Regions from separate parts of the Leisingera sp. G5_S3_59_S7 genome, predicted to be linked through region 2. Evidence: riboswitches for the same ligand, from Rfam matches in the RefSeq annotation. Region 2 holds a riboswitch; each other region holds the start of a gene.
What was found. Region 2 has a riboswitch for cobalamin ahead of ACTRWG_RS05120 (hypothetical protein). Riboswitches for the same ligand answer to the same signal wherever they lie in the genome.

Region 1 (7,248 bases), on a different contig from region 2:
GTTTCGGCCCGTCCTCGCAGCCTGCCAGAACCAGCAGGCCCAAGGCCGCCGCGGCGGCGCGCGGGGCCGTCATTGCTTTCGACATGGTGTCATTCATGCTTTCGTCCTTGCCTGTGCCCGCGGCGCTTCTGCGCCCCCGCCGGAATGCCCGGTCTTCTTAATTTGGCGGCATGATAACCTGCACTTCCGGCCATGAAAACCCTGACAGGCCGCGGCACAAGGGAAACCCGCGTGGGCGGCATAAATCCGCGCGGTTGACAGGGGCCTGCAGTTTTCCCTTGCGGCATGGATTTCCTCTTGCCTCATTCCGCTTTGCGCCCTAAACCGCAGGGCGGACCGGGGAGGTGGCAGAGTGGTCGAATGCGGCGGTCTTGAAAACCGTTGAACGTGAGAGCGTTCCCAGGGTTCGAATCCCTGTCTCCCCGCCACTCCGCTGCACGCCACCGGTGAGTTCCCTCAGGCTTTCCCTACACACTGCAGGCTTCCGGCCTAGGTTGATGGTGGGCGCAGTCAGTGCGCCCGATCCGTTTCCAGAAACCCAGCCGGACCCGAATGACATGGCCGAAGCCGGACAGCTTTTCCTGCTGCAACCGCCTGCGGAGGGCGCGATGAAGCTGGCGGGGCGCCGGGGCGGCCTGCAAATCCGCAAGCAAAATAAGGGGAAGCTTGCGAAATTCACGGCTTGGGACTGCTTTGATGGCTCTGTCCGGTCCAGCGGCCGGCTGCTGGTGGAGCGCGGCAGCAAGCTGCACCTGCTGGGTCCTGGGTATGTGCTGACACAGTCCGCCAAACGCACGGGCAATTTCCTGCACGATCTGCGCGCCGGCCCGGTGCAGGACGCCTTGAGCGGCCTGTTTCCGCTGCGCTGCCTGCTGCCGGCGGCTTCGGGCCGGCTGGCGCGCAGGCGGTATCGGTTCACCTGGAAACAGGCAGGCCGCGGCGCCTTGTTCCGCTGGCATTTCTCTGGTGCCTTTGGATCAATTTCGCTGGTGGAAGTGCTGGCTGAGCCGGGAGAGCCGCGGGACGCAGCCGTGCAATTGCTGGCCGCCCTGGGGGCTGACCCTGCCGTTCCGGGAGCCCTCTATGCGCTGCTGGCGCCGGGCCGGACGGTGTACATGCTGAAACCGCCGGTTCCGCTGACGCCTGAACAGCCGGCGCTGGAGGCGGCGGCTGCGATCATCCGCTCCTGCCTTGGCGTGGCCCGGCAGAACGAGCCGGGCATTGCCGCGGACCACGATACTGAATTCCTGCATGACTACCGGATTTCGCTCCGCCGCATCCGTTCGGTGCTGAGCCTGTTCAAAGGGGTGTTCACCACCCGGGACGCCGCGCGGCTGAAACAGGCGTTCTCCGGCCTGATGGACGCGACTGGGCGGTTGCGGGACCTGGATGTCTATCTGCTGCAGCGCGAAGGGTTCTATGCGCGGGTGCCGGAGCAGCTGCACCCGGGGCTGGACGCGATGTTCAGGGCCTTCGAGGCTGAACGGCAGCAGGGCCACCAGAGGTTCGCCCAGTATCTGGCCGGCGCCCGGTACAAACGGCAGATCATGGTGCTTCAGGCGGAATTCGCGGAAACGGCTGTGATCGCGCCGGGCCCGAAGGCCGGGCGCCCGGCGTTGCAATTGGCACAAAAGCTGATCTGGAAACGCTACAGCAAGGTCTGCCGGATCGCAGCGGGCATTACTGCGGACACGCCGGACAGCGAGGTGCATGAACTGCGCATCAACTGCAAAAAACTGCGCTATCTGATGGAGCTGTTTGAACCCCTGTTTGAGAGCGCAGAGCTGAAAGCAGTTCTGAAGCCTTTGAAGAGGCTGCAGAATACGCTGGGGGATTTTAATGACTGCTCCGTCCAGCAGGCGGCGTTGCTGAAGTTCGCAGGCAGTCCGGCGGCAACGCGGGAGATCGCGCTGAGCGCCGGAGCGCTGATAGCGGTACTGCACCAGAACCAGCGGGATGCGCGTGCAATGGTCGAGGAGAAGTTCCAAGCCTTCGACAGCCCGAAGACGCAAAGGCGGTTCCGGGACATGTTCTCCGGCTGACCCCGCCTTTCACCGGCGCCGCAGCAGGTAGATATCCATGATCCAGCCATGCGCGGCCCGGGCCTCGGCGCGGGTTGCAATGATCTTGTCTGTCACTTCGGCCAGAGGGCCCGCGACCGAAATCTGGTTCTCCATCCCGGCATAGGCCGTCCAGAAGATCTCCACCCCCTGCGGGTCGATGGCCTGAAAGGAACACTCCCCGTCCAGCATGATCACCAGCGTATCGGCGCTGTCCGGCCAGCCGTTTTCACGCAGCTGGCGGCCGGTGGTGATGGTGAAGGGCGCGCCGATTTCGTTGACCGGGATGGCGTGGGCTGCAGTCAGCGCCTGGATCGAGGTGATGCCCGGGATCACCGTCAGCTGTATCTCAGCCAGCTTCTTCAGCCGCTCGGCAATCCGCATGGTGCTGTCGTACAGCGACGGATCGCCCCAGACCAGGAACCCGGCCTTGCAGCCTTCGGGCAGGTTGGCGGTGATGGTCTGCCACCAGATCTCGGCGATGGCGTCGTGCCAGTCGTCCACCCGCTTGCGGTAGCTTTTGGTTGCCTCGTCGCGTACCGGCAGGGCGAATTCGACGATCTTCGGACCGTCACCCCGGATGGCCCGGTTGCAGATCTCGCGCCGCAGCCCTGCCAGGTCGTCCTTGCCCGCGCCCTTGTTGGGGATCAGGATCAGGTCCTGCGCGTTCAGCGCCTCAATCGCTTGCAGCGTCATGTGCTGCGGGTTGCCGGTGCCGATGCCGATCAGGGAAAGCTCAATCATGACGGGGCCTTTCACATGAAAACACGGCCCCCTATGGAGCCGCGCCGTTGTCCTTGCAAGCCTGCAATTGCGGTCAGGAGCCTTCGCCGCCTGCCGGCACGGTGAGTATTGCCTCAACCGGCTGGTCCGCTACCAGCAGCGCGCCGTGGCTATTGGTGTTGAGCGAGACCTTCACCTCAGCCCCTTCGGGCAGCGAGGGGATGTGCATCCAGTTGGCGTAGAGGCGGGCGAGTTTCTCGCCGTTCACATAGACATGCGCATGGCCTTCGCCGTCCACGTCCGCAGCGGAGGCGTTTTCCGGGGCAAAGCGGAAGTTCTGCGGCGTGACCTGCAGGTTCCAGCCGCTCATCGGGTCCTTGTGCAGCTGGATGGCAACGCTGGGAGCGTCCGGGCCTGCGGGCAGGCTGACCGATTGGGAGTGGTCATGCGCTGCCATTCCGGCATGGCCGCCGCCGTGGTGCGCCGGGTCGCCGTGGTCGTGGCCGTCAAAGGTCACGCCATTGCCGGCCGCAATCACAAAGCCGATGCCGCCGCCGAACACCAGTCCGATGGCAAAAAGAGCGAGAGAACGGGACATCTTGTCATCCTCTGGAAAAAGAATGCCCCGCCGGTTCGGGCCGGCGGGGAGTGACTGCGCGGGGCTTAGGCTGCGGCGAGTTCGCGCTTGCCTTCAGCCTGCCAGAAGTAGCCGGTAAAGGCGCCCAGCAGCACCCAGGCGGCCATGCCGATGCCAAAGGCGCGGGCGGCAAACAGCGCGCCGATCTCGGTCGGAACCGGTCCGGAGAAGCTCTCCGGCTCAGGTGCGCCGACGATATGCGGACCCATCAGCAGGAGCGCCGCGATCAGGTAGCTCACCAGGTTGCCGCCAAAGGCGATCAGCCACATGGCCACCCCTGCGGCCGCAACAGTGATCGTCCACCAGATCTGGCGCGCGCCGATGTCCGCGGCGGCCACACCCGGCACTTCCGGCGCCAGCGACAGGCCGGGCGCAAAGTGGAAGGTGATGAAACCTGCGAGCCCCCACAAGAGGCCGGTGCGCGCGTTGATTTCATGGCCCTGGCGCTCAGCCACGGACATCAGTGCTGCCATCACCAGCGCATAGCCGGTGTAGGTCAGCATGGTGAAGATGATGCTGAGGCCATCGCGCATGGGCTCGGCGAACAGGCCGGGCAGGTCGGGATGCGCGGTTACGGGGTCAGCGCCGAAATGCACCAGGTCGCCGCCCTCGTAAAGTTCGGCGTGGAGCAGCACGGGCTGCACGAAATACAGCTGCAGCAGGGCGGTAATCAACCCAGCTGCAGCACCAGCGAACAGGCCGCTGGTCAGAATGCGACTGAACATGGCCTTAGTGGCAGGGGAAGCCAGTTGCGTGGCGCACGTCATGCGCGGCGTCGTGCAGGGCAGATGCCTGAACATGGCCGGTCAGCGTGATGATCCCCAGCCCCAGAACCACGGCAAACAGTGCCGGAAGCACAGTGGAGCCAGCGGCGGAAGCCTTAAGTGTTTTGGTCGTCATTTGTCGTCCTCCTTACCGTCACACCCGACGGCATAAGTTGTGTCCATTCACACGGCCGGTCTCCTGACTCGCGGGTCGCAGCTGCCATCCTCCTTCCCGGCCTTGGCCAGTGGATATTGGAAGGCCGCTCGCCGCTCACAGTCGCGGGGGCGGTTGAGGCTTCGGTGCCGCAATTTGGTCCACCGTCCTCATTCCCGTTTCAGTCCCAGTGCTTAGGCACTATCAGACACCGTATCGGATTGTTTTGCCCCGTGCGGCTGAGTCTGGTCAAGGACGAAACCGCCAATCCGGAGTGCTTCAGCGTCATAGGGCAGGCGGATCAGCCCATACCGGCCGGAATGCGGGCAATCGCCTTGAACCGCAGGCGGCCCAACGGGCGGGCATCGGCAATGCTGCCGTCCGGGCTTTCTGCATAGATCCGCAGGAAGGTCAGGATGTCCGGCAGGTCCGCTGCGGTGATCTCTCCGAACAGATAGGCGGTCTTGCCGCTCTGGCGCACCGCCAGAGTTTGCGGCCGCTTGCAGCCGGACATGCAGTCCACCTGCTGCAGCCTTGCCTGCACCCCGGCCGCCTCCAGCGCTGCGGCGACCTGCCCTGGCAGGGCGGGGTCCGCGTCGCGGCAGGTGCGGCACAGGGTGACGGTGGGCGGGGTCATGCGCCGGGCATGTCCTGATCCGCCAGCGGGCCGTACAGGATCAGCACCGGCGCCTTGGTCTCCATTGCGCGCAGAACGGACGGCAGCTCACCCACCGTGTGGCAGAACAGTTTCTGCTCCGGCGTCGAGACCCCCTGCGCCACCAGCGCGTGGGTTTCTTCGGGCAGGCCCGCCTCCATCAGCTTTTCCGCCAGCGCGGCAAAGGTGCTTTTGCCCATGTAGACCACGGTGGTGGCGTGCGGGTCGGCCAGCGCTGCCATGTTCAAATCGTCCGGCAGCCCGCCGGTCACGTCATGGCCGGTGATGAACTGCAGCCGCCGCGCTGTCAGCCGCCGGGTCAGCGGGATGTTCGCGGCCGCCGCCGCTGCTGAGGCCGCAGTGACGCCAGGCACGATCTCAAACCCGATGCCGGCCGCGCGCAATGCGGTGATCTCTTCCTCAAGGCGTCCGAAGACGCCGGAATCCCCGGATTTCAGCCGCACCACATTCAGGCCGCTTTGGGCATAATCGACCAGCAGCTGGCTCACATGGTCCTGCTTGGGCGAGGGGCGGCCAGCCCGCTTGCCGACGCCCACCAGATCGGCATCCGCGCGGGCATGGCTCAGGATCGGGCCGGACGACAGGTCATCAAACAGGATTGCATCCGCCGCCTCCAGCCGCTTCACCGCCTTGACTGTCAAGAGCTCGGGGTCGCCGGGGCCGGAGGACACAAAGCTCACGAAACCGCTCATGCGCGCTCTCCCGTGATCAGGTGGAAGAAGGTGCCGGTCACATTGCCCTTGATCGAGCCGGTCTCTGGCACCGGATTGCCGTCCGCGTCCATAACATTTGCCAGCGGCGCGTCGGGTTCTTCCAAGATGGTGGAGTAGTGGAATTCATGGCCGCGCAGCGCAGTGCCCGCGCCAAAGCCCGGCATCCCTGCCTGCAGAATGGCGCGGCGGTAGCCGAGGTGGAACTTGCGCTTCTCGTAGGAGGTCACGAGGCCCAGAAGGCCCAGCATCTGGTGGCGGTTGCCTGCCTTGTTGATCAGCGCCTCGCCCAGGGCCATATAGCCGCCGCATTCGCCATGCACCGGCTTGGTCTCGGCATGCTTTTGCACGCCAGCGCGGAAGGTTTCCGCAGCGGCCAGCGTGCCGCCGTGCAGCTCCGGGTAGCCGCCGGGCAGCCAGACCAGATCGGCATCTGCTGCCGGCGCCTCATCCGCCAGCGGCGAGAACGGCAGGATCTCGGCTCCGGCTGCGCGCCAGCCGCTCAGCAAATGCGGATAGGTGAAGGAAAACGCCGCATCCCGTGCCAGCGCGATCCGCTGCGCGGGCGGTGCCGGAAGGCTGGCCGGGGCAGGAGCCTGGCCCGCCAGAGCGGCGGCCTTGATCGCTTCCAGATCCACATGTTCGCGCAGGAAGGAAGCATAGTTTGCGATGGCGGCTTCCAGATCCGGATGTTCCACCGCCTGGATCAGGCCCAGATGCCGTTCCGGCAAGGCCAGATCGCCGCGCCGGGGCAGGGAGCCGAGGACCTTGATCCCGGCCTTCTCCATGCCAAGGCGCGTCAGCCGTTCATGGCGCGGGCTCGCGACGCGATTGAGGATCACCCCGGCAAAGGGCAGTTCCGGGTCATAATTCTTGAACCCCAGCGCGGTGGCCGCGGCAGATTGCGCCTGACCGCCCACATCGACGACCAGCACCACCGGCCAGCCCATGCGCTTGGCGGTCTCAGCCGAGGAGCCGAAGCCCGATTGCCCGCGCGTCGCCACGCCGTCGTAAAGACCCATCGAGCCTTCGCCGACGCAGATTTCCGCACCCGCAGATTGGGCAGTGACCGCATCCAGCAGCCCGCCGTCCATCGCCCAGGTGTCCAGGTTGAAACTTGGGCGCTTAGCTGCTGCCAGGTGAAATGCCGGGTCGATATAATCCGGCCCGCTTTTGTAGGGCTGAACGGTCAGCCCCTCCTCGGCCAGTGCCCGCAGGAGGCCCAGCATCACGGTGGTCTTGCCGGTGCCCGAGGAGGGCGCTGAGATCATCAGTCCGGGAGGGTTCAAGTTTGTCATGGCCTTAATCGTCCCCATGGTTCCAGCTCGACCACGGGCTGTCGGCGCTTTGCGGCCGGTAGCGGCGGTCGTAGTCGGTGGAGTAAAGGCAGCTTTCGTCAAAGCCCTCGCCCTTCAGCACCGGCCCCACCAGAATGAGGGCGGTGCGGGAGATCTTTTCGTCCAGCGACTCTTTCAGCGTTTCCAAAGTGGCGCGGATGATCTGCTGATCCGGCCAGCTGGCGCG
Region 2 (7,248 bases):
GCGGGCTGGCAACGGGTGTGCCCGGCCTGCAAGGCGCCGCATTTCCCGCGCACCGACCCGGTTGTGATTATGCTGATCACCCATGGGGATTCCGTGCTGATGGGCCGCTCCCCCGGCTGGCCCGAAGGGATGTATTCGCTGCTCGCGGGCTTTGTCGAACCCGGCGAGACACTGGAGGCCGCGGTGCGCCGCGAGGTACTGGAGGAAACAGGCGTCAGGGTCGGCCGCGTCAGCTACCTTTCCTCGCAGCCCTGGGCCTTTCCAATGTCGCTGATGTTCGGCTGCGCCGGCGAAGCGCTGAGCCGTGAAATCACCATCGACCCGTCAGAGATCGAAGACGCGCTGTGGGTCAGCCGCCAGGAGATGATGACAGTCTTTGCGGGCGATCACCCGGTGCTGAAGCCCGCTCGGGAGGGGGCAATTGCCCATTTCCTGCTGAAGAACTGGCTTGCGGACACGCTGAATTAACGCGCATATTGGCGCAAAACGACCCGAAATCAGGCGGCGCAGCTGAGGCAGGCAGATATGAAGTTTCAAAGCAACGAAGACATCGAAGCCCCGATTGCAGAGGTTTTCGGCGCAATCTCCGATTTTGAACTGCTGGAACGCTCTGCCCTGCGCCGCGGCGTCGAGCTGCAGCGCACCGGCGACCTCGCCCAACCCGAAAACGGTTTGGCCTGGGATCTGAACTTCGACTTTCGCGGCAAGCCGCGCGACATCCGGCTGACGCTGGCTTCCTATACGCCGGTTACCGGGCTGGCTCTGACTGGCAGCGGCAGCGGCATTGATGGGCGGATGGAAATCGAGCTGCTGGCGCTTTCACCGCAGCGGACGCGGATGTCGGTGCAGCTGAAGCTGTCGCCCAGCAACCTGACCGGCCGCCTGCTGGTGCAATCCCTGAAACTCGCGCGCAGCAACCTGACGCGCCGGTTCAAGCTGCGGCTGGCCGAATTTGCCAAGCTCACCGAAGACCGGCTGAACCGCACCGCCTGAACCGCCGCCCGGCGCCAGAACCGGGTCAGCCCTGCGGCAGCAGCCGCGGCCACAGCGCGGCATTTTCCCGGGCAAACGCCCCAAGGTGGCCAATTGCCTTCAGCCCCAGTTCCCGCGGAGCCAGCACTGTCCGGTGCTGCGCAGCACCGCCAAATACCTCACCCAGCCGCCACACGGCCGGCGGCGGCACAACATCATCATCGGCCACCGCAAACAGGTCGACCGGGATGCCGGTCTCTTTCCAGCGCGGCAGCGGCAGGCCCCGCCCCGTTTCCGGCAGGTAGCTGCCCCGCGTGGTGCACCAGCGCCGCCATTGCCAATAGACTCCCGCCGGCAAGTCGGCCCCGAACCCCACCGCACGCCCGGGCAGATAGCCCAGAACACGGGCCGCTAGCGGCACATGGCCGAACCAGAAAGCCAGCGCCAGCGCGCGGTAGGGCCAGGGATGATCGTGGTGATGCACCAAGCCGCCCGCAACCACGATCATGCGGGCGACGTCCTCAAGATCGTCCTGCAGGGGCATCAGCATCGCTCCCAGCGAATGGCCGATCACCCACAACGGCACGCCCGCATAGTGCCGCCGCATTTCGGCCCGGGCGGCGGGCTGATCCGCCAGCGCCCAATCGGCCATAGTGACAGTGGACCGGCGCGGATGTCCCCGCGCCGAGTCTCCGAAATCCGTGTAGTCATAGGTCAGGCAGGCGATCTGCTGCTCTGCCGCCAGCCAGCGCGCGAAATGCCGGTAAAACCGCTGCGGCACCCCGGTTGCGCCGTTCAGCACCACCGCCGCCCGCGCCGCCCCGTCCGGGCGGTACAGCCGGCCCGACAGCAACGCATCCCCGGACGCAAAGCGCAGCTCTTCCTCCCGGATACCGGCGGTATGTTCTGCGTGTCTGTCCAGCATGGCAGCCTCCTAGACCAATTGGTCCACTTCCTGACTGGACCAATTGGTCTAATACTGTCAAGCTACCGCCATGACTGACGTGACGACAGCCAGCCCGCCCCCCGGCAGCCCGGCCCCGACCCGGGAGCGGCTGATCCGCGCCGCCGCCAGCCTGTTCCGCGAAAAGGGCTACGCCGGCACCGGCCTGGCAGAGCTTCTGGCCGCTGCCGAAGCGCCGAAGGGATCGCTCTACCACCATTTCCCCAACGGCAAGTCCGACCTTGCGCTGGCGGCGGCCACATGGGCCTCGGACCAGATGCTAGCGCTGATCGACGCGGCCTTCGGCCCCGCCCCCAGCTTTCCGGCCGGGGCCAAGACGGTCTGCTACAAGCTGGCAAAACTCTTCGACAAGCAAGGCAGATGGAGCGGCTGCCCGGTCTCTGCGACCTTGTTCGCCGGGCCGGAAAACGACGCCTTCCGCCAGCACGCCGCGGACCTGTTCGAAAGCTGGATCGCCGCCACCGCCCGCCAAGCCCACCGCCTGGGCCTGCCCCGGGCTGAGGCCCGCGCAGCCGCAGAGAACTTCTATATCCTGCTGCAGGGCGGCTGGCAGCTGGCCCGGGTACGGCGCGACTCTGACGTGATCCGCGGCCTGCACACACAGATGCAGATGCAGAAAAACGATTGACGACTCGGCAGGCGAACCGCTACCGCTTGTGGTGATGGTTCCCGCGCCACAGAATCTTGTGTCCGGGATGAAAAGGGAACACGGTGCGGCCCCGCCCCAGGCAAGGCCAACTCCGCGACTGCCCCCGCAACTGTAAGCGGCGAGCGACCCCGATAGAGCCACTGGTCTGATACGAGGCCGGGAAGGATCGGGAAAGCTGCGACCCGCAAGTCAGGAGACCTGCCATCAAACGTGTAACTCGAACCCGGGCGGGGTGTCCGGACAGGGTCTGATGGCACCGCGGGTCTCCCGCATTTTCATCCGGTCTCTTGTCCCCAGAACTCCCCGCACCACGCGCGGAGGGCGCAGATATGATGTGGACGGACACAACGCATTTCTATGCGGCAACGGATTGCAAATACCTCGGGAAACCCTGCCCGGCGGCAGAGCGGATGATCGCCAAGCTGGCCGAGGCGATGACCAAGGCCAAGCCGCTGACCCAGGACGACTTTGAGATCACCGGCACCACCGCGCTGGACGGCTGCCCGCGCAACTGCCCGGCGCAGTTCGTGGCCAGCCACGACCGGATCCGGCTGTTCTGCGGTGTGGGTGAGGACGCCCCGCGCGAAGGCCTGGACCGGTTCGCCGATGCAATCCTCAGCCGCGACGGCACCGGCTTTGCCGCCTCCCGCCTGGACGCCCGCCCCTGCGCGCTGATGGAGGCGCTGCCGAAGTCGGCGGAGGCGCGGCAGGCGGAACAGATGATGGCGCTGTGAGCAAGTATTTATCCGGGCTCTGAGGGCTGCGCCCGGCCTATCGGCCGGGCGAAAGGTTACTCGATCTAACCTGCCACCTGTCCCGCGCAGGCCCAGTCCATCTGCGCTTCGGTCTCCACCGCGCAGGGCCGCACTGACCGCAGCCGCGCCAGCGCCTGCACCGGATCCTCGCCGCATTCGATCATCAGCCGCAGCACCGCCATGCCGGAGCGCCCGCAGCCGCCGCGGCAATGCACCAGCACCCGGCCGCCGCCGCCCAGCGCCTGCCGCGCCGACCGGCTGGCCGCCGGCCACTTCGCCGCCACCGCCGGCGGCGGCGTGCCGAAATCCGGAACCGGCAGATGCAGCCAGCGGCTCGCCATGCTTTGAATATCAATTCCCAGCCGCGGCGCCCCGGCGGCAACGTGCTCAGCCTCGGTGGTCATCGAAAGCACCAGCCCCGGTTTCCACTGATAGATCTGGATCAGGTCGCCCCGGTAGTCGCCTTCGGCGCCCGGCAGCCGGCACAGCGCCAGAATGCCGCCGCCCGCAGACAGCGCGTGGATGGTCAGCCCCGCTTGCGCCGCCTCGTCCGGCGCTGCTGGCTCAGAGGTTTCTTCAGATCGCATACCGCCTCCTTAGCCGCTGCGCTCCTGCGTTCCCCCGCGTTGCCCCGCCCTTGCAGCCTAACCGTTAACCACGCAATGCCAAAGCCCTTTTGCTGCTCCGCATTGCCCCCTTCTGCGGTGGACGAACGGGCTGCGCTTCAATACCCTGCGCGCAACGCGGGCGCCCCGCAAACCGAATCCGGCACGAGACATCATGAACGATACCCCCAGCGACACCGGCCAATCCCAATACCAGGTTCTGGCCCGCAAATACCGGCCCGAGACCTTTGCCGACCTGGTGGGCCAGGACGCGATGGTACGGACGCTGAAAAACGCCTTTGCCGCCGACCGCATCGCTCAGGCCTTCATCATGACCGGCATCCGCGGCACCGGCAAAACCACGACCGCGCGGATCATTGCCAAGGGCATGAACTGCGTCGGCGAACACGGCAATGGCGGCCCGACCACCGATCCCTGCGGTAAATGCGAGCATTGCGTGGCGATCATGGAAGGCCGCCATGTCGACGTGATGGAGATGGACGCGGCGTCCCGCACCGGCGTGAACGACATCCGCGAAATCATCGACTCGGTGCAGTACCGCGCGGCCTCCGCCCGCTACAAGATCTATATCATCGACGAAGTTCACATGCTGTCGACCTCCGCCTTCAACGCGCTGCTGAAGACGCTGGAGGAGCCGCCCGCGCATGTGAAATTCATCTTCGCCACCACTGAAATCCGCAAGGTGCCGGTGACGGTGCTGTCGCGCTGCCAGCGGTTCGACCTGCGCCGGATCGAGCCGGAGGTGATGATCTCCCTCTTGCGCAAGATCGCCACCGCCGAGGGCGCCGAAATTGCCGAGGACGCGCTGGCGCTCATTACCCGCGCCGCCGAGGGCTCCGCCCGCGATGCCACCTCGCTGCTGGATCAGGCGATTTCCCACGGCGCGGGCGAAACCACCGCCGATCAGGTCCGCGCCATGCTGGGCCTTGCCGACCGCGGCCGGGTGCTGGACCTGATGGACATGATCCTGCGCGGCGACGCGGCAGCGGCTCTGACAGAACTTTCAGGCCAGTATGCAGAGGGCGCCGACCCGCTGGCAGTGCTGCGCGATCTGGCCGAGATCACCCATTGGGTCTCGGTGGTGAAGATCACTCCGGACGCCGCCGAAGACCCCACCGTCAGCCCGGACGAGCGCGCCCGCGGCCAGCAAATGGCCGAGAACCTGCCGATGCGCGTCCTCACCCGGATGTGGCAGATGCTGCTCAAGGCGCTGGAGGAAGTCGCCGCCGCCCCCAACGCCATGATGGCGGCCGAGATGGCGGTGATCCGCATCACCCATGTGGCCGACCTCCCCTCACCCGAGGAACTGATCCGCAAGCTGCAGGACACCCCGCCCCCGCCGCCCCCCGGTCCCGGCGGCGGTGTGCCGATGCAGGGCATGGGCGCCCCGGCACTTGGCGGCAACGGACCCGCCAGTCCCCAAGGCGGTCCGGCCGGCGGCGCACCCGTGGCCCATGGCGGCAGCGGCACCATGATGGCGCTGGCACCGCAAGTCAGCTCCGCGCTGGCCCGCTATCCCACCTTCGAACATGTCGTCGAGCTGATCCGCACCAACCGCGATGTGAAACTGCTGGTCGAGGTCGAAGGCGGCGTGCGACTGGTCTCCTACCAGCCGGGCCGGATCGAATTCACCCCGGCGGCCCAAGCGCCCAAGGATCTCGCCGCCCGGCTCGGCTCAGCGCTGCAGAACTGGACCGGCGCCCGCTGGGTGGTCTCCATTGCCCCTGACGGCGATGCGCCCACCATTGCCGAGGTCCGCGACGCCGCAGAAAACGCCCTGCGTGAGAAAGCCACTGCGCACCCGCTGGTGCAGGCCGTGCTGGAGAGCTTTCCCAAGGCCAAGATCAAGCGCATCCGCACGCCTGAGGAACTGACCGCAGAGGTCGCCGCCGAAGCCCTGCCCGAGGTGGAGGACGAATGGGACCCGTTCGAGGACGGGTGATGCAAAAAATCCAGGGCAGCGCCTAACCTCAGGCGGGCGCACTAGCGCCGTATCAGCGGGAAGGCCGGGCGCTGCCTGGCCTGTCGACCGGGCGGTAGAGCGCTAAACTGTTCCGCGCAGATGATCCTGCCCCTTGTTTCGCGCCCCCGCGCCCCGTATCTGTCCCCCAAACCGGAATCTTAGGAGAAGACAGATGCTCAAAGGCCTCGGCGGTCTTGGCGACATGGCCAAGATGATGAAATCGGCACAGGAACTGCAGGGCAAGATGGCCCAGATGCAGGAAGACCTGCACAATGTCATGGTCACCGGCGAAGCAGGCGCAGGCCTGGTCAAGGCCACTGCATCCGCCAAGGGCGACCTCAAGGCACTGGACATTGACCCGTCGATCTTCAACGGCGACGACAAGGAAGTGGTCGAGGACCTGATCCTGGCCGCCATCAAGGATGCTCAGGCCAAAGCGGCTGAAAAGGCGCAGGAAGAGATGACCAAGCTGACCGAAAGCATGGGCCTGCCCAAGGACATCAAGCTGCCGTTCTAAGCGGCACTCATTTCCCTATGCAAAGGCGGCCCGACTGGAGCCGCCTTTTCTTTTGCCCGCCTCAGCCCGTCTCCAGCCGGAACTTCAGGAAGCGCCGGCCTTCGTACTGCACCTCCCCGGTCTGTACCGCCCCCAGCCGTGCCAGCGGGCGCAGGTGGCGGCGTGTTGGCGGCAGCAGGAAGGTAACATAGGGGATGCGCGCATCCGCGCGGGCAAATTCCAGCGCCTTGCGGGCAATGGCAGGGCCAAGGCCAAAGCAGTCCGCCCGCAGTACCAGCCCGAAATCCCACTCTTCCCCCTCTTTCTGGAAGCCGCCCCAGCCGAGATACGTATCCCCGCGCAGGAAGGCCCAGTGGCCCAGCCCGTCGCGCTGCCAGCAGGCTTCCTTGGCGGCGACGAATTCCCTGGCAGCGGCCTCATCCCAGCTCCCAGTCAGCAAGGGCATATGGTCCGCCATCCGCGGGTCGGACATATGGCGGGCAAGCTCCTGCGGCGGCACCTCCGTCAGCCGGGCAAAGCGAAGCGGCCCGGTGCCGTTTTCCGTATGCGCTGCGGCACCTCCCATTGTGATCCCTCCTCCGGCCATGCCAAGCCTTACCCCCGGACGGCAGTAAAACAAACCCCGAACATTTTACCGGCCGGCCCTTGCGCTCCCCAGCCCCGGGTGGCCTATATGGCAAGGAACCAAAGGGCCTGCGGCATGATCAAGAATTCCACCAGCGACATCGAAGACCTGATTGCCCTGATGGCCAAGCTGCCGGGTCTGGGGCCGCGGTCTGCCCGCCGCGCCGTGCTGCATCTG
Region 3 (7,248 bases), on a different contig from region 2:
GCCTCTGATTGGGCGACCAGCCGTTCCAGCCGGGCGGAAAGGGCCGGCAGGCCTTCGGCTGCGGCGGCCACGGCATCGGCGGCGCCGCGGGCAGAGGCCATGGTGGCATTGGCATTGTCCACCAGCCCGCCCTGGCGCAGCGCCTCCAGCGTGCGGCGCATCTCATCCAGCGCGCCGGTCAGGGCAGGGGGCAGATCGCGGGCTTCCTCAGTGCCGATCAGCGCATCGGCGCTGTTCATCAGCCGGCTGGCGGAGCGGATCAGCTCTTCGGCTTCCAGGGAATTGGCCTTGGCCGCCAGGGCGCGAAAGTCGCTGACCAGGGCAGGAAGCTCATCCGATGCGGCGGCGAGGCTGGCGGCGGCCTGGCTGCCTTGCTCCAGCGCGGCGCTCAGATTGGCCACCGCATTGCCCTGCTGCACCTCCGTCAGCATGGCGCGCAGGTCCGCCACGGCGGCGGTCAGCTCAGCCGGCAGGGCGCGGGTACCGGGATCTGCGACCAGCGCGCGGGTGTCTTCCAGCAGCGCCACCGCAGCGGCGGGAACCTCGCGGGTGCTGTCGGCAGCGGCCAGGTCTTCGATGCTGGCCAGGGTGGCGATGGCCTGCGCCATCAGCTCCTCAACCGGCAATTCGCTGATGCGCTCCATCGCGCCTTCTGCGGTTGCGGTGAAACCGGGCAGATCGGAGGGGGCGCTGGGCAGTTCGGGGAAGGGCTCTGCGCTGCGGTCTAACTGCGCTGGGGCGGCCTCCTCCAGAGTGACGAGTTCAATAATCAGTTCCGAACTCAGCAGCCCGGCGGAGGCCAGCCGCGCCCGCAGCCCGCCTTCGACCGCTTGCTCCAGGAAATCCAGCACCTCTACCTCTCCGGCACCGGGCGGAAGCCCCATCAGCGCAGGCTGCAGAAGCAGTTTGGCAATCAGCCGCACCTCGGCTTCGTCGCTCTGGTTCTGGATGGCGGCGTTCAGGGTGCTGACCTCGCCGACTTTGACACCGCCCAGCTTGACCGCGGCACCGCTGGCAAGCCCAGCGACCGACTCGTCAAAGGCGACAGCCACCGCCACGCCATCCGAGCGCGACCGCGCAAAAGCGGTGCGGCGGGCGGCGGCCTCGTCCTCGTGAATGTCGAAAACCGTGCCCTTGCCCACCGGCTTGCCGCCATCGAAAACGGTGTCGAATTCGATGCCGCCAGCCACCAGCGAGGCGATGCTGTCAACGTCCAGCGACAGCCCGCTGGCGCCGAAGGAGACGGAAAAGCCGGAGGTGTCCCAGAACCGGGTGGCGGAGTTGATGCGGCGGTCATGCGGGGCGTCGATGAAGGCATCGACGACGATACTGTCGCCGCTGACCGTCAGGCGCGGCTGCTCCAGCCGGCCGACCTCAACGCCGCGGAACAGCACCGGCGCGCCTTCGGAGATCATGCTGCCGTCGGTAGTGCGCAGGGTGATCCGCCGGCCCTCCCGGCCCGGCTGCACCAGAGGCGGCCCGTCTTCGCCCTCAAAGCGGGTGGCGGCCACGCCGGGATCCTGGTCCCAGGTGCCTTCGATATAGACACCCGACAGCACGGTGCTGAGCCCGGAAATGCCGCGCGTGCTGACCTCGGGGCGGACCACCCAAAAGGCGGCGTCCTGATCCAAATAGGGGGCAACCTTCTTGTCGATGCGGGCCCAGACAGTGACCTTGCTCAGGTCTTCAGTAAAGCCGAGCTCCTCAACCTGTCCGATCGCCACATCGCGGTAGCGCACCGTGGTTTCATTGGCCACAATGCCGGAGGCGTTCTCGAAAGTGATGCGGATCAGAACGCCCCGGGCGGAATATGCTTGCCACGCTATACCCAGCGACACCGCCAGCGCCGCCAGCGGCACCAGCCAGACTAGGGACAAATTGCGCCACGGCGACGGGCGCTGCGCAGAAACTTTCATCGTGGCGGGTTCAGGCGTGCTCATTCATACTCTCGCTTTTCCGCGTTCCAGATCAGCCGCGGATCAAAACTTTGGGCTGCCAGCATGGTGAAGGCAACCGACAATGCAAAACTGACCGCTGCAATTCCCGGAGTGACGGCAGCGGCGAAATCCAGCTGAACCAGGGCGGTCAGGATCGCCACGACAAAGACATCAATCATCGACCAGCGGCCGATAAATTCGACAACCTCATAAAGCACCAGCCTGCCGTGCCTGCCAAGAGCCGCGGGCCTGCGGACCGAGACCGCCAGATAGCCGATGGCCAGGAATTTGGCGAGCGGGATCACGATGCTGGCAAAGAACACGATGAAGGCGACACCGTAGGAACCTAGGCTGAACAGCTCCACGATGCCGCCAAGCAGCGTGTTCTCGGAGGCGCGGCCAAACGAGGTGGTGCGCAGCATCGGGTAGATATTGGCGGGGACATAGGCGATCAGCCCCGCCGCCAGCCAGGCCCAGACCCGCTGCAGGCTGTAAGCGGACGGCGGGTTCAGCTCGCTGCGGCAGCTGTAACAGATCTGCGCACCGCCTGGATTGACGGCCCCGCAGGTGCGGCAGCCGGTCAGCCCGGCCTCGGCTGCGGTCAGGAACCGCGGCGGGTCTTCAGGGTTTTCCATACGGTCAGCCTGCAAATGGAACTGTCGGTCAGGATGGTCACCACCAGGAGTGCGGCGAAGGCCCAAAAGGCCGGCCCCAGCCCGACCCGGGCGAGGCCGGACACTTTGACCAGGGCCACCGCGACGCCGATAATGAAAATCTCTGCCATCGCCCAGGGTTTCAGCCGTTCCGCCCAGCGGTAGACAACGGCGGCATGCGGGGCAGGGTGCCAGCCCAGGGCCATCGGCGCCAGGGTATAGACCAGGGCGCCGTAGCGGGCGGCGGGCAGCAGCACGATCAGAAAGCCGGTGGCCAGCGACAGCGGGGCCATCGGTCCGCTGGAAAACGCCAGCACCGCATCCAGCACCGACGCCCGGTGCGACAGCCCCTGCGCCTGCAGCTCCAGAAACGGAAAGCCGGCCGCGGCCGCCAGCAGGATCAGCGCCGTCAGGGACAGCATCGCAATCCGGGTCATCGCCCCCGATTTGGGCGCCGCCAGCACCGTGCCGCAGCGGGCGCATCTGGCGACCGTGTGCTTGGCCACGTCCTGGTTGCGGTGCAGCACGTCACAGGCAGGGCAGGCAATCAGCTGTTCAAGATCCATCTTATCCCTGTAATGTCAGGCGGCCAGCCGCGGCACTGCGTTCAGCCTGCTGCGGTCCGGGGCGCCGGCATCTCCTTGCCCGCGCGCCGGTAGCTGACGAAGGCGCTGCCGCTCATAACCACGAAAAAGCGGCCCAAAGCAATCAGAACATACCCTTATTCCAGATGTACACGCGAGAGCGCCGTGACGTCGCCCCGATCCAGCCTGCGCCGCCTGGCGATTTCCTGAAGCAGCCTCCGCGTGATCCTGTACCGCCCGGAAGCCTCGCCGCCGTATCTGCGTCCATACAGCCCGGCCAAAGTGCGGGCCGTGCTGGCAAAGACGTTTAGTTGCACAATCCGGTGGAGTTTTAGCCTGCGGCTAAACAATCACGCTTGCACAAGGGCCGCAACTCAAGAGCGCGAGGCGGGCGCCACCGCCATCCGCGCCGCCAAAACCAAGGGGTTGAACGCCTGCGGCGTCGATATGCTGCGCGCCAGCTACGGCGCAGTGGTGATGGCGGTGAATTCTTCCCCCGGCCTGGAAGGGGTTGAAAAGGCGTCCAGTCTGGACATCACTGGCAGGATGATCGAATTCCTTGAAAAACACGCCAAGTCCGGCGTCACCAGAACCAAGGGCAAGGGGTAGCAGTATGAGGGGGCGGCAGCATTTCACCATCGGCCACGCCAAGGTGGCGCCGGGCGCGCGGCTGACGGTTGACCTGCCGGTCAGCGTTCTGTCCGATCACACGCCGGTCACCATGTCGGCGCATGTTGTGCACGGCCGCCAGGACGGGCCGGCGGTTTTCGTCAGCGGCGGCGTGCACGGGGACGAGGTGATCGGTGTGGAGATTGTCCGGCGGCTCCTGCGGGCGCCGAACCTGACGACACTTAAGGGCACGCTGATTGCGGTGCCGATCGTCAATGCCTTCGGCTTCATCAACCACTCCCGCTATCTGCCGGACAGGCGCGACCTGAACCGGGCGTTTCCCGGCAGCGAGCACGGCTCGCTGGCCTCGCGCCTGGCGCATCTTTTCATGACAGAGGTGGTCGCCCGCTCGGACCTGGGGATCGACCTGCACTCGGCGGCCGTCCACCGCACCAACTACCCGCAGATCCGCATCTCGCCCGATAATCCGCGCACCCGGGAACTCGCCGGGGTGTTCGGCGCGCCCATCGTGATGCAGTCGCAGCTGCGCGATGGCTCTTTGCGCGGCGCGGCCAAGGAGATGGGCAAGGATGTGCTGCTCTATGAGGCGGGCGAGGGCCTGCGCTTTGACGAGCTGTCGATCCGGGCCGGGCTGGCCGGCATCCTGCGGGTGCTGCGGCACATGGGTATGGTTCCGGCCAAGGGCATTTCCAAACCCAAATCGCAGCCGCAGTTCTGCGCCTCCAGCAAATGGCTGCGGGCGCCGATGGGCGGGCTTCTGCGGGTGTACAAGAACGACGGGGAGCTGGTCCGGCAAGGCGATCTGCTGGGATCGGTTTCCGACCCCTTCGGCGAGCAGGACGAGGAGATCCTGGCCCCTTTCGACGGGCTGATTGTCGGCCGTGCGGTGATGCCCGTCGTTAATGAAGGCGATGCGGTGTTCCACCTGGGCAGGGTGGGGTCGGTCGAGCGGGCAGAGGACTCGGTGGAGGATCTGAGCGCCCAGCTGGAGGACGATCCGATGTTCGACGAGGATGAGATCCTGTAAACCGCGGTGGCGTGCTCCGCGGCCGGGAGGTGTTCCTGCGGATGCCGAAGCAGCCCGCGCCTTTTCCACGGGAATCCAGCAGCGGCTGCAAGTTTTTCTTGCCGCAGCGGAAGTGATGCGCTACGCGCGCCCTACCGGTCCCGCAAGGGCTAAGAGGGAATCCGCGGTGCCCGCCGGGCACCAAACGGAACTGCCCCCGCAACTGTAGGCGGCGAGTGCTGAGCCATCGCGTCACTGGACCCCAGCGGTCCGGGAAGGCGGCCCAGACGATGACCCGCCAGTCAGGAGACCTGCCGGTGAAGAAACCGAAGCACACCGGGCGGGGTTGTCCGGGGAGGTTGCCGGCTGGATGCGCCGCCGCTATCAGGTGCCGCAGAGGAAGGGCCCAGGTCTTCCGCCCTGCCGGTCAATGCCCTTTCACCCGTTCTCCGGTCATTGACATATGGAGATCGACTAACATGTTTCTGCGTTCCGGCCTTATCGGCCTTACCTTCACCGTTGCGGCCCAGGCGGCGGCTGCCGGCGACAGCTTTCCGCTGACTATCCAAAACTGCGGCCAGTCCGTCACCTTCGACGCCCCTGCGGCGTCCTCCGTGACCGTCGGCCAGGCCGCCACCGAAGTGCTCTATGCGCTGGGGCTGGGGGACAAGGTGCTCGGCACCTCGGTCTGGTTCAACGATGTTCTGCCGGAATACGCCGACGTGAACGCCAAGGTTGAGCGGCTGGCCGACAACGACCCCAGCTTTGAAAGCGTGGTGGCCAAGCGCCCCGGTCTGGTGGCGGCCCAGTATGAGTGGCACGTGGGTCCTGAAGGTGTCGTCGCCAAGCGCGAGCAGTTCCATGACCTGGGTATCCCCACCTATGTGATGCCCGCCGATTGCGTCGGCAAGGACAACACTACCGGCGGCGACGGCACCCGAACGCAGATGTTCACCACCGAGAGCCTGTATCAGGGCATCGAGGAGCTGGCAGCGATCTTCGGAGAGGCCGAAAAAGGCGCAGAGCTGGTCGCTGACTACAAGGCCCGCGAGGCCGCGGCTGTTGCCAAGGCGAAAGAGGTTGCGCTGGCCGACGCCTCAGCCGTGTTCTGGTTCTCTTCGCCTGAGCTGGAAAGCGACCCGTTCGTGGCCGGCCAGAAGGGCGCGCCGGGCTACATGATGCAGCAGCTTGGCCTGCGTAATGTCATCGAGACCGACGAGGAATGGCCGACCGTCGGCTGGGAAACCATTGCCAAGGCCAACCCGACGGTGATCGTGATTGCCCGCATGGACCGCCGCCGCTTTGCCGCCGACGACTACGAGAAGAAGCTGGAATTCCTGCGCAATGATCCGGTCGCCAGCCAGATGGACGCCGTGAAGAACGGCCGTATCGTGGTGATGGATGCCCAGGCCATGGACGCCACCATCCGCGCGATCCCTGCGCTGGAGGATCTGGCCGCTGAACTCAGCGCAATCGGCAACGGCGCATGAGCGCAGCCGCCGCACTTGCATGGCACGGCTTCCGGGGCGCTTGCCTGGCTTTGCCGGTGCTGGCTGCGGCGGTTCTGGCAGGCGCAATGATCGGGGAAACCCCGCTTGCGCCTGACCTTGTCCTGTCTGTTCTGGTCAACAAGCTGGCCGGGGCGGGTCTGCCGGTGGACCCGGTGGACCAGGGCATCATCTGGAGCTACCGGCTGCCGCGGGCGCTGGTGGCGGGGGCGTGCGGCGCGGCGCTGGCGGTGACAGGCGTGGTGCTGCAGGCGCTGCTGCGCAATGCGCTGGCGGACCCTTATATTCTGGGCATTTCCGCCGGCGCCTCGACCGGGGCGGTGGCGGTCACAATTGCCGGCCTCGGCGGTGGCGCCCTGTCGCTGTCCTTCGGCGCCTTCAACGGGGCGCTTCTGGCGTTTGGCTTTGTCGCCATCCTGGCGCGGGCCGCCGGGGCGGGCAGCAGCCGGGCCGCAGCGGCGCAGATTGTGCTGGCGGGCATTGCCGGCTCGCAGCTGTTCAACGCCCTCACGGCCTTCATCATCGCCAAATCCGCCAATGCGGATCAGGCGCGCGGCATCATGTTCTGGCTGATGGGCAACCTCAGCGGCGTGCGCTGGCCGGATGTGTGGCTGGCGGTGCCGCTGGCGCTGGCGGGCTGGATGGTCTGCCGGTTTCACGCCCGGGCGCTGGATGCCTTCACCTTTGGCACCGATTCCGCCGCGGCGCTGGGCATCCCGGTGCGGCGGGTGCAGGTGGTGCTGATCTTTGCCACCGCGCTGATGACAGCGGTGATGGTATCGATCGTCGGCTCCATCGGTTTTGTCGGCCTGGTGATCCCTCATGCGGCGCGGTTCCTGGTGGGGCCGGGCCACCGCCGTCTGATGCCCGCCGCCGCTTTGACCGGCGCGGTGTTTCTGATCGGCGCCGATGTCGTTTCGCGCGTCATCA

Region 1: linked by a shared signal. The riboswitch ahead of ACTRWG_RS09975 (CbtB domain-containing protein) and the one ahead of ACTRWG_RS05120 (hypothetical protein) in region 2 are both predicted to bind cobalamin.
Region 3: linked by a shared signal. The riboswitch ahead of ACTRWG_RS02780 (ABC transporter substrate-binding protein) and the one ahead of ACTRWG_RS05120 (hypothetical protein) in region 2 are both predicted to bind cobalamin.

The regions. Positions count from the first base shown of each region.
Region 1 covers NZ_JBQKUH010000017.1:56,160-63,407, forward strand. Annotated here, with positions in the region: gene ACTRWG_RS09945 (SPOR domain-containing protein) at 1-97, opposite strand, end outside; tRNA gene ACTRWG_RS09950 (tRNA-Ser) at 339-428, shown strand; gene ACTRWG_RS09955 (CYTH and CHAD domain-containing protein) at 498-2,042, shown strand; gene cobF (precorrin-6A synthase (deacetylating)) at 2,052-2,804, opposite strand; gene ACTRWG_RS09965 (hypothetical protein) at 2,878-3,381, opposite strand; gene ACTRWG_RS09970 (CbtA family protein) at 3,447-4,145, opposite strand; gene ACTRWG_RS09975 (CbtB domain-containing protein) at 4,150-4,320, opposite strand; cobalamin riboswitch at 4,357-4,566, opposite strand; gene ACTRWG_RS09980 (DUF1636 family protein) at 4,640-4,975, opposite strand; gene cobA (uroporphyrinogen-III C-methyltransferase) at 4,972-5,706, opposite strand; gene ACTRWG_RS09990 (cobyrinate a,c-diamide synthase) at 5,703-7,022, opposite strand; gene cobM (precorrin-4 C(11)-methyltransferase) at 7,027-7,248, opposite strand, start outside.
Region 2 covers NZ_JBQKUH010000006.1:43,854-51,101, forward strand. Annotated here, with positions in the region: gene nudC (NAD(+) diphosphatase) at 1-468, shown strand, start outside; gene ACTRWG_RS05105 (SRPBCC family protein) at 526-993, shown strand; gene ACTRWG_RS05110 (alpha/beta hydrolase family protein) at 1,019-1,897, opposite strand; gene ACTRWG_RS05115 (TetR/AcrR family transcriptional regulator) at 1,968-2,564, shown strand; cobalamin riboswitch at 2,583-2,805, shown strand; gene ACTRWG_RS05120 (hypothetical protein) at 2,915-3,319, shown strand; gene ACTRWG_RS05125 (protein-tyrosine phosphatase family protein) at 3,385-3,927, opposite strand; gene ACTRWG_RS05130 (DNA polymerase III subunit gamma/tau) at 4,121-5,908, shown strand; gene ACTRWG_RS05135 (YbaB/EbfC family nucleoid-associated protein) at 6,102-6,446, shown strand; gene ACTRWG_RS05140 (GNAT family N-acetyltransferase) at 6,508-7,011, opposite strand; gene recR (recombination mediator RecR) at 7,147-7,248, shown strand, end outside.
Region 3 covers NZ_JBQKUH010000003.1:64,479-71,726, reverse strand. Annotated here, with positions in the region: gene ACTRWG_RS02805 (MlaD family protein) at 1-1,940, opposite strand, end outside; gene ACTRWG_RS02800 (paraquat-inducible protein A) at 1,937-2,572, opposite strand; gene ACTRWG_RS02795 (paraquat-inducible protein A) at 2,539-3,156, opposite strand; gene ACTRWG_RS02790 (hypothetical protein) at 3,397-3,783, shown strand; gene ACTRWG_RS02785 (succinylglutamate desuccinylase/aspartoacylase family protein) at 3,788-4,831, shown strand; cobalamin riboswitch at 4,950-5,143, shown strand; gene ACTRWG_RS02780 (ABC transporter substrate-binding protein) at 5,290-6,300, shown strand; gene ACTRWG_RS02775 (FecCD family ABC transporter permease) at 6,297-7,248, shown strand, end outside.